Regions from separate parts of the Gordonia sp. SMJS1 genome, predicted to be linked through region 3. Evidence: predicted binding sites of a transcription regulator. Region 3 holds the regulator's gene; each other region holds the start of a gene.

Region 1 (4,612 bases), 1.9 Mb from region 3:
CGATGCAGATCCAACACCAGCTGGGCGCCGACATCATCTTTGCCTTCGACGAGCTGACCACCCTGATGAACACTCGCGAATACCAGGTGAATTCGCTCGAGCGCACCCGGTTGTGGGCGATTCGCTGTCTCGCCGAACACAATCGGCTGAGCGTCGAACGCGCACACCGGCCGCAGCAGTCGCTCTGGGGTGTCATCCAGGGCGCCCAGTACGAGGATCTGCGGCGCAAGGCCGCTCGCGACCTCGTCGCCTTGAGCGAGGCGGACCGCGCGGCCGGCGGAAAGGGCTTCGGCGGCTACGGCATCGGCGGAGCACTCGAGAAGGACAACCTCGGCACCATCGTCGGCTGGGTCAACGACGAACTCCCGGAGGACTCCCCGAAACACCTCTTGGGGATCAGTGAACCCGACGACATCTTCACCGCCATCGAGAACGGCGTCGACACCTTCGACTGCGTATCGCCGACCCGGGTCGCCCGCAACGGTGCGATCTACTCACTCGACGGCCGGTACAACGTCACGAATGCCAAGTATCGCAGTGACTTCCGGCCGCTCGACCCCGAGGTCGAGAACTACACCTCGCAGTACAGCCGGGCCTACCTGCATCATCTGTTCAAGGCGAAGGAAGGCCTCGGCCCCACGCTGGCGACGCTGCACAACGTGTCCTTCATCGTCACGCTCGTCGACCGGGCCCGCCAGGCCATCGAGAACGGCACATACACCGAGTACCGCGACGAGTTCCTCCGGCGTTACTACGGAGGTCCCCGGTAGGCGTGACCATTGCTCAGAACGGTGGCGGGTTGGCGTCGTTCCAGCGCTTCTCGGCGCGTTGGTGGCGTCGGAAGTCGTTGTCGCGCTGGGTGTTGAGTCTGTCTCGGGCGGGGTGATCGGGTGACCGTCTGGGGAAGAGCTTGTTGAACAGGTCGCGTCCGCTGAAGGCGTTGCCGACGAACATGTGCCCGGTGGGTGTGGTGAACCAGGCGGTCTGGAGTTCGTCTTGGTGGTCCTGCCAGCTGGTGAAGGTCTTGATGCGGTGATGGAACCGGCACAGCGGTTTGAGGTTGCGCGCATCGGTCGGGCCACCGCGACGCGGGTCGGCGTGGTCGAAGGGTTCGGTGTGGTCGAGATCGATCTGCCAGACCGGGGCGTTGCAGCCGGGGAAGGTGCAGCACAGTTCGCCGGCGCGCACCAGCGCCTGCAGCTTCTTCGAGGGGGTGTATCGCGTTGTCGAACTGTCCGCGTCGGGAGGCGGTGAACCGTCGGGTGCGTCGGGTGCGGGATGGATGTAGGTGCGGCGGGCTTCGGCGAGGAGTGTTCGGGCGGTGTCGGCGTCGATGATGCCGTGGCGGTCGAGGAAGGCGGGGTCGTCGTCGAGGCCGATCAGGGTCGACAGGTTCACCACGATGTGGAAAGTCGCGCGCGGCGCGGGTGAGTCCGACGCCGAGGCGGCCGGCGCGGCCGGGTCATCGACAACGACGTCGGCTGACGGGTCGACGTCGTTGTCCGCATCCACCATCTCAGCAGCTGATGTAGGCGGCTCGGCGGTATCCACTGTCGCTGCGTCGAGGTCTGGTGCTGTGTCGGGTTCGGTTGCGGTGATGACACAGTCGTCGCAGAGGCAGGTGATGGCGGCTTCACCCCGGGCGAGCGCTTTCAGAGCGTCGACTCGGCGGTTGGCCAACTTTCGAGGGTCACCGGCGTGGACCGCGGTGGCCATCGCCGTCAGGCGGGCGTCGAACTCGGCGGCATCAGCATTGGGCAGCGTGCCGGAGATCCGGGACTGCCCGGGTGTGAAGCGATCGGGGCTCACCGTCACCTTGCGATCACCCTTGACGCGTTCCTTGCGTCGACGGACCGCGTCGGGCGCCCACTTGGCGACGATGGAATCGACCATGGCGGTGAACCGCGCCGTCGACATCGGTGCGCGGGCGAAGATCGCCTCGGCCAGATGGGCGTCCACGGTCTGCATCTCTTCGTCGTCGGTGATGAGATCGGTGCGCTTGAGCGCGATGAGGAAGCGGCGCTTGTCGATTCGACCACACGCGAGTGCGTGTCCGGTAAAGGAGAGTCGGTAGCGCAGTGCGTCGCCGGCCTCGATGAGATCTTTCGCCTCGGCCGGCGTCACCGTGAGGGTGGCACCGACTTCGGCGATGGCCTGCTCGAGCCCGTTCGGCCCGAACTGCTCGTAGGGGTTCTCGCCCGCGGCCACTCGCGCGGACAGGTGCTCGAAGGCTTCGATGGAGTCGAGTTCGCCGTTGTGCGTCTCGGCGCGGCGCTGCGCGTAATCCATCTCGCGTTCGTCGTGAATGAGGCTGGCAACGACCATCATTCGATGCGCGGACGCTGCTGCCAAGCCCGCGCAGTGATTCAGGACCTCGACGAGTTCAGAAGCGGAGAGTTCGTGGTCGGGACGAAAGCGCGGCTCGACCGACTCCTGCGATGGGTCCACCGATGTGAATCCGGCCCCCGCCCCCGATGACATACCTCCACGATACTCGAACATACGTGCGAGTCAAGGGTGGTCTCTGGATTTCTCGGGGTGGTCTGGCAATCGAATCACGCCGCACCGACAGGAGTTACGCGTCGCCTCGGTGGCCTCGACGGACGCGGCGTCCTCGCTTCGCTCGGTCGACGCTGCTCGACCAGCGGGACACTGCGGCGCTGCTCGACCAGCGGGGCACTTCGACGCGGCTCGACCAGCGGGACACTGCGGCGGTGCTCGACCAACAGAGGGCGGCGCACCACAACGAGCGACGGCGGACGGGCGTCAGCGCGAGTCCTCGGCAACCATCCGTTCGCGGATGCCGCCGGCGACCCCGGTGCTGTCCGGGTTGGGGTCGTGGATCGCACCCGCGTGCGGCTCGACCGGTGTCCCCTTCTCGGTCTCGGACTTCGCCGTCGCCGCGGAGGACCGCTCGGTGATCCCGGGCATGAGATGGTGAGAAGCGTTGGCGGCCTTGGCCTTGTAGCCGACCGGTTGGTCCAGCTTCGGGTCGGTGCAGGCTGCCACGATCGCGTCGACCACGATCTGCGGATCGTCCATCGCGGACATCCGCGGTTCGTGTCCGGTGTAGTTGGCGGCGTGGACCCACCATGGGGTGTCCACGGCCCACGGCATGATGGTGCCGACCTTGATGGCGTCGTCGCCGGCCATGCGCAGCTCTTCGCTGATCGAGTGCCCGAGGCTCCGAACCGCCGCCTTCGTTGCGGCGTAGGTGTTCTGGAGTGCGATGGGTACCTCGCTGTCGACCGAGCCCACGTTGATGAGTGTGCCGCGACCCTGCGACCGGAAGACGCGCAGCGCCGCATGTGCGCCGTAGATCAGGCCCTTCAGGTTCACGTCGACGAGGCGAGCGTGGTCCTCGATCGGGATGTCCCAGAAGTATCCGACCGCGCCGACGCCGACGTTGTTCACCCACACGTCGATCGACCCGAACCGTTCGAGCGCGGCGGACGCGAGATGGGCGACGGCACGCGGATCGCTGACATCGGTGGGCACCGCCAGCGCCGACCCGCCCTTGCCGGTGATCTCTGCGACGACCTCGTCGAGGACCGCGGTTCGACGCGCCGCGACGACGACGTTCGCGCCGAGTTCTCCGAGTCGCACCGCGGCGCCGCGTCCGAATCCGCTCGACGCGCCGGCGATCACGACGGTGGAGCCGTTGATTTCCTTGTTGTCTGTCATGGTGATCGCCTACCCGAGGCGGGGTTCACCAAACCGAGAGGAGGCGCGCTCAGCCCGCGGCGCGGGACTGCCGGAAGGACTCGATCGCGGCGAGATCGTACGAGTTCGCCCCGGTCCCGATGCCCTGGGCGACGTGCGCGGCCACCGCGCAACCGAGTTCGGCGGAGTCGGCGAGACCGAGCCCGCGCAGGCGGCCGGTCAAGAACCCGGCGGAGAACGAGTCGCCGCAACCAGTGGTGTCCACGACGTCCACCTCGAACGCCGGCACCGTGACCACATCGTCGCCGGTCACGACCAGCGCGCCGTCGGCGCCGCGGGTGAGCGCCACGCAACCGACACCGCGGTCCAGGAGCGCCCGTGCGCCGTCGGTGAGGTCGTCGGTTCCGGTCAGTCCCCGGGTCTGCTCGTCGTTGGGCAGCAGGTAGTCGAGGTGGGGAAGTGCGTCGGCGATCCACTCGAGAAGGCCGGGGTCGCCACCCGACAGCAGATCGGCCGACGTCGTGATCCCGCGGTCGCGCGCCCGGCCGAGGAGCACGGCGGCGACCGCGCCGCCGAGGAACTCCGGGCCGCCGAGGTGCAGGTGGTCGAGCCCGGTCAGCGCGTCTGCACCCAGGTCGTCGAGCGTGAACTGCGCATTCGCCCCGATGCAGTGCCACGCGGGACGGTCCCCGTTGGGTTGCACGGGTATGACCGATGACGACGTCTGGACCCCGGGCTTCGGAACCAGGCCGCCGGTGTCGACGCCTTCGGCGTCCAGCAGTGCGGTCAGCGAACGCCCGATCGTGTCGTCGCCGATCGCTCCGTGGGTCCGGACCGTGGCGCCCAGCCGACTGAGGACGAGCGCGGTTCCGCCCGCGGTGCCGGCGGCGGAGAAACCGATGGACTGGACGAGCGCGCCGTCGGACCCCGCCGGGATGGACTCGATCCC
Region 2 (4,612 bases), 2.1 Mb from region 3:
CTGCGCACACGGCTCGACGCCGTCTTGGCCGGGACATCACCGCCGTCGACCTCGGGGCGTGTCCGGTTCTGGATCGACCGGGTCTTCACCCGCACCGGCGCCGGCACCGTCGTCACCGGCACCCTATCCGCCGGGACCATCTCGGTCGGCGACACCCTGGACCTGCTCACGGTTGACGGCCGCCGGCGACTCGATGTCCGTGGATTGCAGAGCGAGGGTGCAACTCTCACCAGCGCCGGCCCGGTCAGCCGAGTCGCGATCAATCTGCGCGGCGTCGGCGTCGACGACGTCTCGCGCGGCGACGCACTCGTGACGCCCGGAGCCTGGCACACCTCCGCAGTCGCCGATGTCCGGCGCGTGAGCGGCATGTCCTTCGAGGAGGCACCGGAACACCTCGTCGCACACATCGGCACAGCGGCGCTACCGGTTCGGTTGCGCCCCTTCGACGGCGACCACGCGCGTGTGACCCTCGCCCGTGCCGTGCCGATGTCGCGGGGCGATCGGGTGGTGCTCCGGGATCCCGGCCAACGGATTGTTGGCGGTGGCGTCGTGCTGCACCCCGATCCCCCGGCGCTGACCCGGCGCGGCGACGCAACACGGCGCGCTGCCTCGCTGGCGGCCATGTCCGACGGCGCCGGGGCCGCCGAAGAAGTGCATCGGCGTGGCGCGATGCGCGTCACCGATCTGACGCGACTCGGCCTGGTCGACGACGCCGAGCCCGCTCCCCACGGCGTACGAGTGATCGGCGAGTGGTGGGTCGCCGAAACCTCCCTCACCGCCTGGGCGGAACGGCTTCACGCCGCCGTCCGCGAACTACATCAACGGGACCCGTTGTCGGCCGGGCTCTCTGCGGCCGGCGCACCCGCGCTGCTCGGGCTCCCGGACACGACGCTGCTGGCGACCGTCATCTCGGAAGCCGGGCTGTCATCGTCCGACGGGCACCTGGCAATCCCGGGTCACAAGCCCTCCCTGGGTGATGCCGACGACGCGGTCAGCGCACTGGAGCGCCGGCTCGCCGACCACCCGTTCCGTGCACCCGAGGCCGATGACCTCACCGCACTCGGCTTGGGCGCCCGAGAACTCGCCGCCGCCGAGCGCACGGGCCGAATTCTCCGTTTGCGCGACGGTGTCGTGCTGTTGCCGACCGCCCCCGCCCTGGCGATGCGCATCCTCGCCTCGCTCGATCAGCCGTTCACCACCAGCGCCGCTCGTCAGGCGCTCGGAACCACTCGGCGCGTGGTCATTCCGCTACTGGAGTACCTCGACGCCCGCGGTTGGACCCGCCGTCTTGACGCCGGGCACCGGGAGGTCGTGCGCTGAGCAACGGGCGGTGGTCCTGTCGTACAGGTCGCCGTGTGAATCGCGGGAAGAGCTTCCGTCCGAGGCCCCTACCACACGACACCGACAAGTCGACATCAACGAATAGCATTGCACAGCAGTATGTTTGGCCTTGCCGCACGTCTGGATTGGTGTACACTCGAACCTACATTCGCAGCAACGGTTCTCGGAGGAGGTGACCGTCATGCCCAGCACCGCACACGTCGGTGGCGACTCGACAGCGCCGCAACCGCGTGCCGTTGAGTTGGTGGCCGATCTCCACCGCACCCTCGACAAATTGCAGACCGTGGATCTGTCGCCGTGTACCGATGCCGAACTCGCTGAGGTGGCCGCGGAGACCGAACGCGCCATCGCTCGTCTGACCGTCGCCGGGGACCGGCAGATCGATCAGGCCGTCGCCCGCGACCTGCCACGCAAGGCCGGCTGCCGCACCCTGATGCAGTTCATGACCCACCGGCTACGAGTGTCGAACCCGATGCGCCGCCGTAAGCATATGGACGCCACCGCCCACCGGACCAGCCTCGGCGGCGAGGTCCTCCCACCCGAATACCCCTGTCTCGCCGAAGCGTTCGCACAAGGCACGGTCGGCACCGCGCACGTCCAGGCCGCATTGGACGTCCTCGACCGCATCCCGGGCACCATCGACCACGACATCAAGGTCGCCGCTGAACGACAGATGGCCGAAATCGCCGAAGCCCACACGCCTGCCGAGATCACCCGGCTCGGCGCGCGGCTGCTCGCCCATCTCGACCCCGACGGCACCCTGGCCGACGACACCGACCAGAAACGACGCCGCGGCCTGTGGATCGGTCGGCAACGCGCCGACGGCACCGCCAAGATATCGGGCACCCTGACACCCGAACTCGTCGCCCGGCTGACGATGATGTTCGCCGTCTGGGGCAAACCCGGACTCAACAACCCCGACGACCCGCAGTCGCCTCGCGGACCGGCCGGCACCGCCGACCCCGACGCCCTGGCCTCGGCAGCCGACCGCGACGGCCGCACTCTCGCCCAGACCAATCACGACGCCCTCGACGCCGCACTGGCCGCAGGCTTCGCCGACGGAACACTGGGAACCTCGCACCGAGGCCTGCCCGTGCAACTGATCATCAAAGCCGACCTCTCCGACCTGACCCGCGAAGCCGGACTCGCCACCACCGCCACCGGAACCCTGCTGCCCATCCGGGACTTGATCGCGATGGCCGCCGACATGCAACCCTGGCTCGCGATCTTCAAAGACGCCACCACCGTCCCCCTGCACTTCGGACGGGGCAAACGCCTCGCCACCCGCGAACAACGCCTGGTCTCCTTCGCCCGACCCGACGGCGAGGTGTGCTCGGCTCCCGGGTGCGATCAGCCCGCCACCCAGGTCGAGCTTCATCACGCCGAACGAGACTGGGCCAAGGGCGGACTCACCGACATCGATGACCTCGCACCGGCCTGTCCCCGCCACAACCGCATGGTCGGCGACCAACCCGGCCAGTACACCACCCGGATCGTCCGGTCCGGGCCAGACGAAGGCCGCTGCGCCTGGCGACTCAACGTCGAACCCGGCGCACCGCCCAACCCCGAATACATCAACCGCCGACCCGACATACCCAAGCGGTTGCAGGCCCACCTGGCACAGGTGCGGCGAGAGATCCACGGACGCACCACGTCCGGCGACGAGCCACGCCCACATGACGCGCGCCGCTCATGGCTGAAAACCAGCCACGTCATCGACGTCCGACCACCCCGACCCGGACCACGCACGCCCCGGCCCTCCCTCGTCGAAGCACACCTCATGGAGTTACTCGCCACCTCGTGAAGTTCGCCGGCTCATCCGCGGTGGTCAGCGCGTGAGGACCACCTTGCCGATCGCCCCTCCGGATTCGGAGACTCGGTGCGCTGTACGAAGATTCTCGATCGTGAAACCAGCCAGTTCACGGTTGACAGTGCTGCGAATCTTGCCGGCGTCGACGAGTTCGGCGACCCGGCCGAGGATCTCGTGTTGTGAGTCGTCTTCCGGTGCGAACAACGGCTTGGAGAACATCAACTCCCAATGCCAACTCTGGCTCTTCTGCTTCAGCGGGAGGGTATCGAGACCTTCGGGCTCGTCAATGGCGACGACCTGACCGTGTACACCCATGATGTCGGCATAGGACTCGACATTTCCGTCCGAGTGGGGCGAGAAGATGTAGTCCACACCGCGCGGAGCGTATGCCCGCACGTCCTCGCGCAGGCGTCTCGGGTCGACGACGTGGTGGGCACCGAGTCCTCGCGCCCATTCCTGCGACTCAGGCCGTGACGCGGTTGCGATCACGGTGAGATCAGTCAGGGTCCGGGACAACTGAATGACCATCGAGCCGACGCCCCCGGCACCCGCCACCACGACGATCGTTCCCGAGTCCGCGGAATTGACCCGCAGCTTCTCGAACAACGACTCCCAGGCAGTGATCGTGGTCAACGGCAGTGCGGCAGCCGCGCCGAAGTCGAGGGACGACGGTTTGCGCCCGACGATCCGCTCATCGACAAGATGGAACTCGGCATTCGTTCCCGGCCGATCGATCGAACCGGCGTAGTAGACCTCGTCCCCGACGGCAAACCTCGACACCTCGTCGCCGATCCCGACGACAATCCCCGCCGCGTCGAATCCCAGAACACGCGGCGGATCGGAGTCACGCAGGCCTGCACGCACTTTGGTGTCCACCGGGTTGACCGAGACCGCGCGGACCTCGACGAGGAGATCGTGCGGACGGGGGGCCGGCACCGGCATTGTCGTCTCGGCGAACGCGCTCGGGTCCTCGACGGAGTTCGCAGCGACCGCGACCAGGGCTGTCATCTCTCGTGTCATGGCGCTAAGGTATCCCCACGACCCCAGTTACCCGCAAGGGCTCCTAGTATCCAATAGAAAGCATCGAGGCCAGCGCCATGTCACTACCGTCCCATCGCGGAGACGCCTACTCTGCGTCGTGTCCCTGCCGAGGGATGCTCGACCTTCTCGCCGACAAGTGGAGCGCCCTGGTCATCGGCGCCCTCCGCGATCGACCGATGCGGTTCGGAGAGCTCCGCGTGCGGCTGGACGGGATCAGCCCCAAAGTCCTCACGGCGACTCTGCGTCGGTTGGAGACAGCCGGGATGCTCACCCGCACCGTCTATCCGGCGGTCCCGCTGCACGTCGAATACGAACTGACGGAACTCGGGGTGGACGCCGCCGGGCCGCTGGACGCACTGCGCCTGTGGGTAGAGGACAACCTCGACCGCTTCCCACATCCGTAGCCGGCGCAGACAAAGG
Region 3 (4,612 bases):
GCGAGTCCGACCTCGTTGCTGGGGATCTCGGCCGATCCACTGGCGCGCACCGTGTCCTCGACCTGCTGGGCGAGCTGCGCGAGCGCGTCCTCGGCGACGTGGCGGCCCTGACAGGCTCGCCGCACGCCACGCATGACCTTCTCCCGGCTGAACGGCTCGGTCACGCCGTTGCGTTTGACCACCGCGAGCACGGCGCTCTCCACGGTCGAGAACCGGCGACCGCACTCAACACAGGAGCGACGGCGGCGGATGGCCTGCCCTTCATCTGCGACACGCGAGTCGATGACCTTGGTGTCGTCGTTCTTGCAGAAGGGGCAGCGCATCGTGTCCTCACGCAGGTCGCGGGACGCTGGAACGCACCCGAAGCGTGCGCCCCGCCGCTTGTCGGCCGGCCCCTGTGACATCGAGGATACCGCCCGGCCTCAGCGGTACCGGGGGGTGAGCAGGGGCTGGCCCACCTGCAGCGCGCTCGACCCCAGATCGTTCATCGCGACGATCTCGTCGATCACGACCTCGCGCGGCATCTCGGGTGCCACCCGGCCGGCGATCGAGCTGAGCGAGTCCCCCGAGCGCACATGGACGACCTCGGAACTCACGGCGGACGGTGTCAGCGAGTCCGAGTAATTCTGGCCGACGACACCGAACACCCACACGACGAACGCCAGCCCGACACCGGCGAGGAGCGCGACCGCGGTGCGGCGGCGGCGACGGAACACCGCCGCGTCGGGCCCGACCGGGCCACGTCCCCGGACCCCGACCGGAGAGCCACAGTGGGTACCGCCCACCCGCGGGGTCACCGGCGATGCCCCCCGCGGCCGGGTGCCGGCCGGCCGGTTGTCGACCGGTCGGCCGCCGTCGGACAGCGGGGCGCGGGTCCGGACGCGATCGGCGCGGTCGGTGCGCGGCCGGACGGCGTCGGGACGGTCGGTGCGGACGGGAGCGACGAGAGTGGCGGTGCGCATGGTGCCCTCCGGTGTTCGGGTGTCTGGGATCGTGCGGGTGTGGTGGTCGGTGTTCGAACATCGATCAGATGTTCGATGCACTGATGTTCGAATTTGTAGCACGACGTCCCGACAAAGTCTCGCGACACATCGAACAAATGTTTGAGGTGCCGGTCGCACTCCGCTAGGCTCGGACCCGGCGCAAGCCATCTACCAGCACGTTCCGAAGACGAGAGGAACCGAACATGAGTGACACCGGCGATAGGCGCGGCCGAGCGCGGGGCGCCGACGACGAGGCCCCGTTCGACGCCGCCGCCGCCGAGGCCTCACTCACCCCGCGACAGGCCGGGGTCCTGGAGGTGATCCGCCGCTCGGTGCGCGAGCGCGGTTATCCGCCGAGCATCCGGGAGATCGGCGACGAGGTCGGCCTGGCCTCGACGTCATCGGTGGCCCATCAGTTGCGGACGCTGGAACGCAAGGGGCTGCTCAAGCGCGACGCGAACCGTCCCCGTGCGGTCAACATCGCCCCGAGTGACACCCCGTCGCCGGACACCCCGACGGCCGGCCAGCTTCCCGAGCCGACCTTCGTGCCGGTTCTCGGCCGTATCGCGGCCGGCGGTCCGATCCTGGCCGAGGAGGCCGTCGAGGACGTCTTCCCACTGCCCCGTGAGCTCGTCGGCGAGGGATCGCTCTTCCTGTTGCGCGTCGTCGGCGAGTCGATGATCGACGCCGCGATCTGCGACGGCGACTGGGTCGTGGTCCGGCAGCAGAACGTCGCCGACAACGGCGACATCGTCGCGGCCATGATCGACGGCGAGGCCACCGTGAAGACCTTCAAGCGTCAGGGCCCGAACGTCTGGCTCATGCCGCACAACGAACTGTTCGATCCGATCCCGGGCAACGATGCCGTCATCCTCGGCAAGGTCGTCACCGTGATGCGGCGAGTCTGACCTCTCCACCGACCGAACCGTCGAGCACCGCCGCGGCCGCCTCGCGCGCCGCGGCGGGATCCGAGGTGGACAGGGCAGCCTCGGCGGCGGCCCGGCAGTCCGGTGCGGACACCTCGCCGAGCCGGGCCCCCACGGCCGCCGCAGCAGCCGGCGCGCTGGACAGCGAGGTGACCCCGAGACCGACGAGCACGCAGGCGAGGTTCGGATCGGCGGCGGCCTCGCCGCACACCCCGACCGGCTTTCCCTGACGTGCACCCGCTGCCGCGACACCCGCGATGAGGCTCAACACGGCCGGTTGCCACGGGTCGGTCAGTCCGGCGAGATCGGCCGACATCCGGTCGGCCGCCATCGTGTACTGGGTCAGATCGTTGGTGCCGATGGACACGAAGTCCACCTCGGCGAGGACGGCTTCGGCCAGGATCGCCGCCGCGGGCACCTCGATCATCACCCCGGCGACCAGACCACGGCCGCGGACCTCGGCGGCGAAGGTGCGCGCCTCCGCCGGCGAGGCGATCATCGGCGCCATGACCCACGGCGCGACGGCCGACCCCGACGCGGCCTGCGCGATCGCGTCGAGCTGATGCGCGCGGATCTCGGGGTGCGCCAGCGCGATCCGATCGCCCCGCACGCCGAGCGCTGGGTTCGATTCGTCGGGATGGGTCACGAACCGGAGCGGTTTGTCGGACCCGGCGTCGAGGGTGCGGATGACCACCTTCTGCCCGTCGAACGCATCGAGCACCTCCCGGTAGATCGCGGCCTGCTCGTCCACCGACGGTTCGTCGGCACGCTCGAGGAACGCGAGTTCGGTGCGGAAGAGCCCGACGCCCTCGACGGGGTACCCGGCCGCGGCGCGTGCCGACGATCCGTCGGCGACGTTGGCGAGCACCGCCACGGCCACCCCGTCGGCGGTCTGCCCCGGACCGGTCCAGCCGGCGACGAGTGCGGCATGCCGCCGATCCTCGTCGACGCGAGCCCGGGCCGCCTCCGCATCGGGCTCCACCTCGATCCGCCCGGTGCTGCCGTCGACGAGAACGGTTGTGCCGGGCTCGATCTCGTCCAGGTCGGCCACCGCCACCACGCACGGGATCCCCAGCTGGCGCGCGATGATCGCGGTGTGGCTGGTCGGTCCGCCGAGGCGGGTGACGAGGGCGATGGTGCTCGTGGGGTCGAGGCCCGCGGTGTCGGCGGGCGCGAGGTCGTCGGCGAGCAGGACCGACGGCACCTCCGGAGTGGGCACACCAGGTTCGGGTAGGCCGAGCAGTTCGGCGAGGACCCGGTCGCGCACGTCGTTGAGATCGGTGACCCGCTCGGCCATCAGTCCGCCGAGCTTGGTGAACACCGCCGCGAACTGTTCGGTGGCCGCGACGGCAGCGGCCTCGGCGGGGGCGCCCTTGCCGATGAGCGCGGTCGCGGCACCGATCCAGCCGCGGTCCTCGGCCAGGCCCGCCGTCGCGGCGAGCACCTCGGCCGTCACCCCGGTGTTCTGCGACGCGCGCGTGCGCAGCCGCGCGGCGACGGCGCCGGCCGCGGTGGCGAAGCGCGTGACCTCGTCGGCGCGCCGTTCCTCGGCGATCTCCACACCGACGCCGAGCTTCTCCGGCGAGTGGTCGGGTCGCTCGCCCGGCCACAGCGCGGGACCGTGGGCCAACCCGCCGACCACCGGGGTTCCCGTCAGGATCTGCGCCATCGTCTTGCCTCTCACTCGACTACCGATGTGACCACCGTTACAAAAAGTGCTTGACTTGTCAACACAAACAGGCGTAAACACAATTACTACAACATCCAATCCCACACGCCTCAACAAGCGGGTTGGTCGAAACCGGAGATCGGAGCGGTGTGTACGCCGAGGAGAGACAACAGGCGATCGTCGACGAGGTGCGACTCGCGGGGCGGGCATCCGTGGCCGCGCTCGCCGAGAAATTCGACGTCACCAGCGAGACCGTCCGACGCGATCTCGCGGTACTGGAACGCGCCGGACATCTCCAGCGGGTCCACGGCGGCGCCGTGCGCGCCGAGATCATGCGCACCCTCGGCGAGCTCGGGATCGACGAACGGGAGTCGAGCCAGATCGAGCAGAAGACCGCGATCGGCCGGGCGGCCATCCGGTTCCTGCCGCCCGACGGCGGCTCGGTGCTCTTCGACGCCGGCACCACCACCTACCGCGCGGCCGAGGCGACCGCTCCCGATCGGAGGCTCACCCTGTTCACCAACAGCCTGCCCATCGCCGGCCTGCTCGCGGGAACCCATCCCGACGGTCTCCATGCCCTCGGCGGACGCGTACGCGGTCTCACCCAGGCGACCGTGGGCGTCGACACCGTGGACGCGCTTCGCCGACTGCGCGTGACCACCGCCTTCATCGGGACGAACGGCCTGAGCGAGGCCCACGGGTTGTCGACACCCGACCCCGACGAGGCCGCGGTCAAGGCGGCGATGGTCGCAGCCGCGCAACGGGTCGTGGTCCTTGCCGACAGCTCGAAGATGGACCGCGAGGACCTCACCTCCTTCGCCGGACTCGACGACGTCGACGTCCTCATCACCGACTCCGGGATCGACCCGGCCTATTCGGCGGCCCTGTCCGCGCGTGGCGTCGAGGTCGTGATCGCATGATCGTCACCGTCACCGCCAACCCGAGTCTCGACCGCACCCTCGAACTCGGCGCACCGCTCGCCCGCGGCGAGGTGCAGCGCGCCGGCGTGGTCCGCACCGAGCCGGGCGGCAAGG

Evidence for each region. The regulator LexA, encoded in region 3, represses DNA repair genes until DNA is damaged. The targets are predictions, from matches to a motif close to CGAACANNTGTTCG.
Region 1: the regulator LexA is predicted to act here: its motif matches at 2,496-2,509, upstream of QAD21_RS01985 (HNH endonuclease signature motif containing protein).
Region 2: the regulator LexA is predicted to act here: its motif matches at 1,479-1,492, upstream of QAD21_RS20095 (HNH endonuclease signature motif containing protein).

Annotation. Positions count from the first base shown of each region.
Region 1 is NZ_CP123381.1:444,491-449,102, forward strand. Features, by position in the region: gene tgt (tRNA guanosine(34) transglycosylase Tgt) at 1-770, shown strand, start outside; gene QAD21_RS01985 (HNH endonuclease signature motif containing protein) at 784-2,481, opposite strand; gene QAD21_RS01990 (SDR family NAD(P)-dependent oxidoreductase) at 2,767-3,684, opposite strand; gene QAD21_RS01995 (carbohydrate kinase family protein) at 3,734-4,612, opposite strand, start outside.
Region 2 is NZ_CP123381.1:4,431,349-4,435,960, forward strand. Features, by position in the region: gene selB (selenocysteine-specific translation elongation factor) at 1-1,320, shown strand, start outside; gene QAD21_RS20095 (HNH endonuclease signature motif containing protein) at 1,523-3,145, shown strand; gene QAD21_RS20100 (zinc-binding alcohol dehydrogenase family protein) at 3,170-4,171, opposite strand; gene QAD21_RS20105 (helix-turn-helix domain-containing protein) at 4,306-4,596, shown strand.
Region 3 is NZ_CP123381.1:2,329,179-2,333,790, reverse strand. Features, by position in the region: gene nrdR (transcriptional regulator NrdR) at 1-323, opposite strand, end outside; gene QAD21_RS10670 (LysM peptidoglycan-binding domain-containing protein) at 423-962, opposite strand; gene lexA (transcriptional repressor LexA) at 1,187-1,891, shown strand; gene QAD21_RS10660 (putative PEP-binding protein) at 1,869-3,578, opposite strand; gene QAD21_RS10655 (DeoR/GlpR family DNA-binding transcription regulator) at 3,728-4,498, shown strand; gene QAD21_RS10650 (1-phosphofructokinase family hexose kinase) at 4,495-4,612, shown strand, end outside.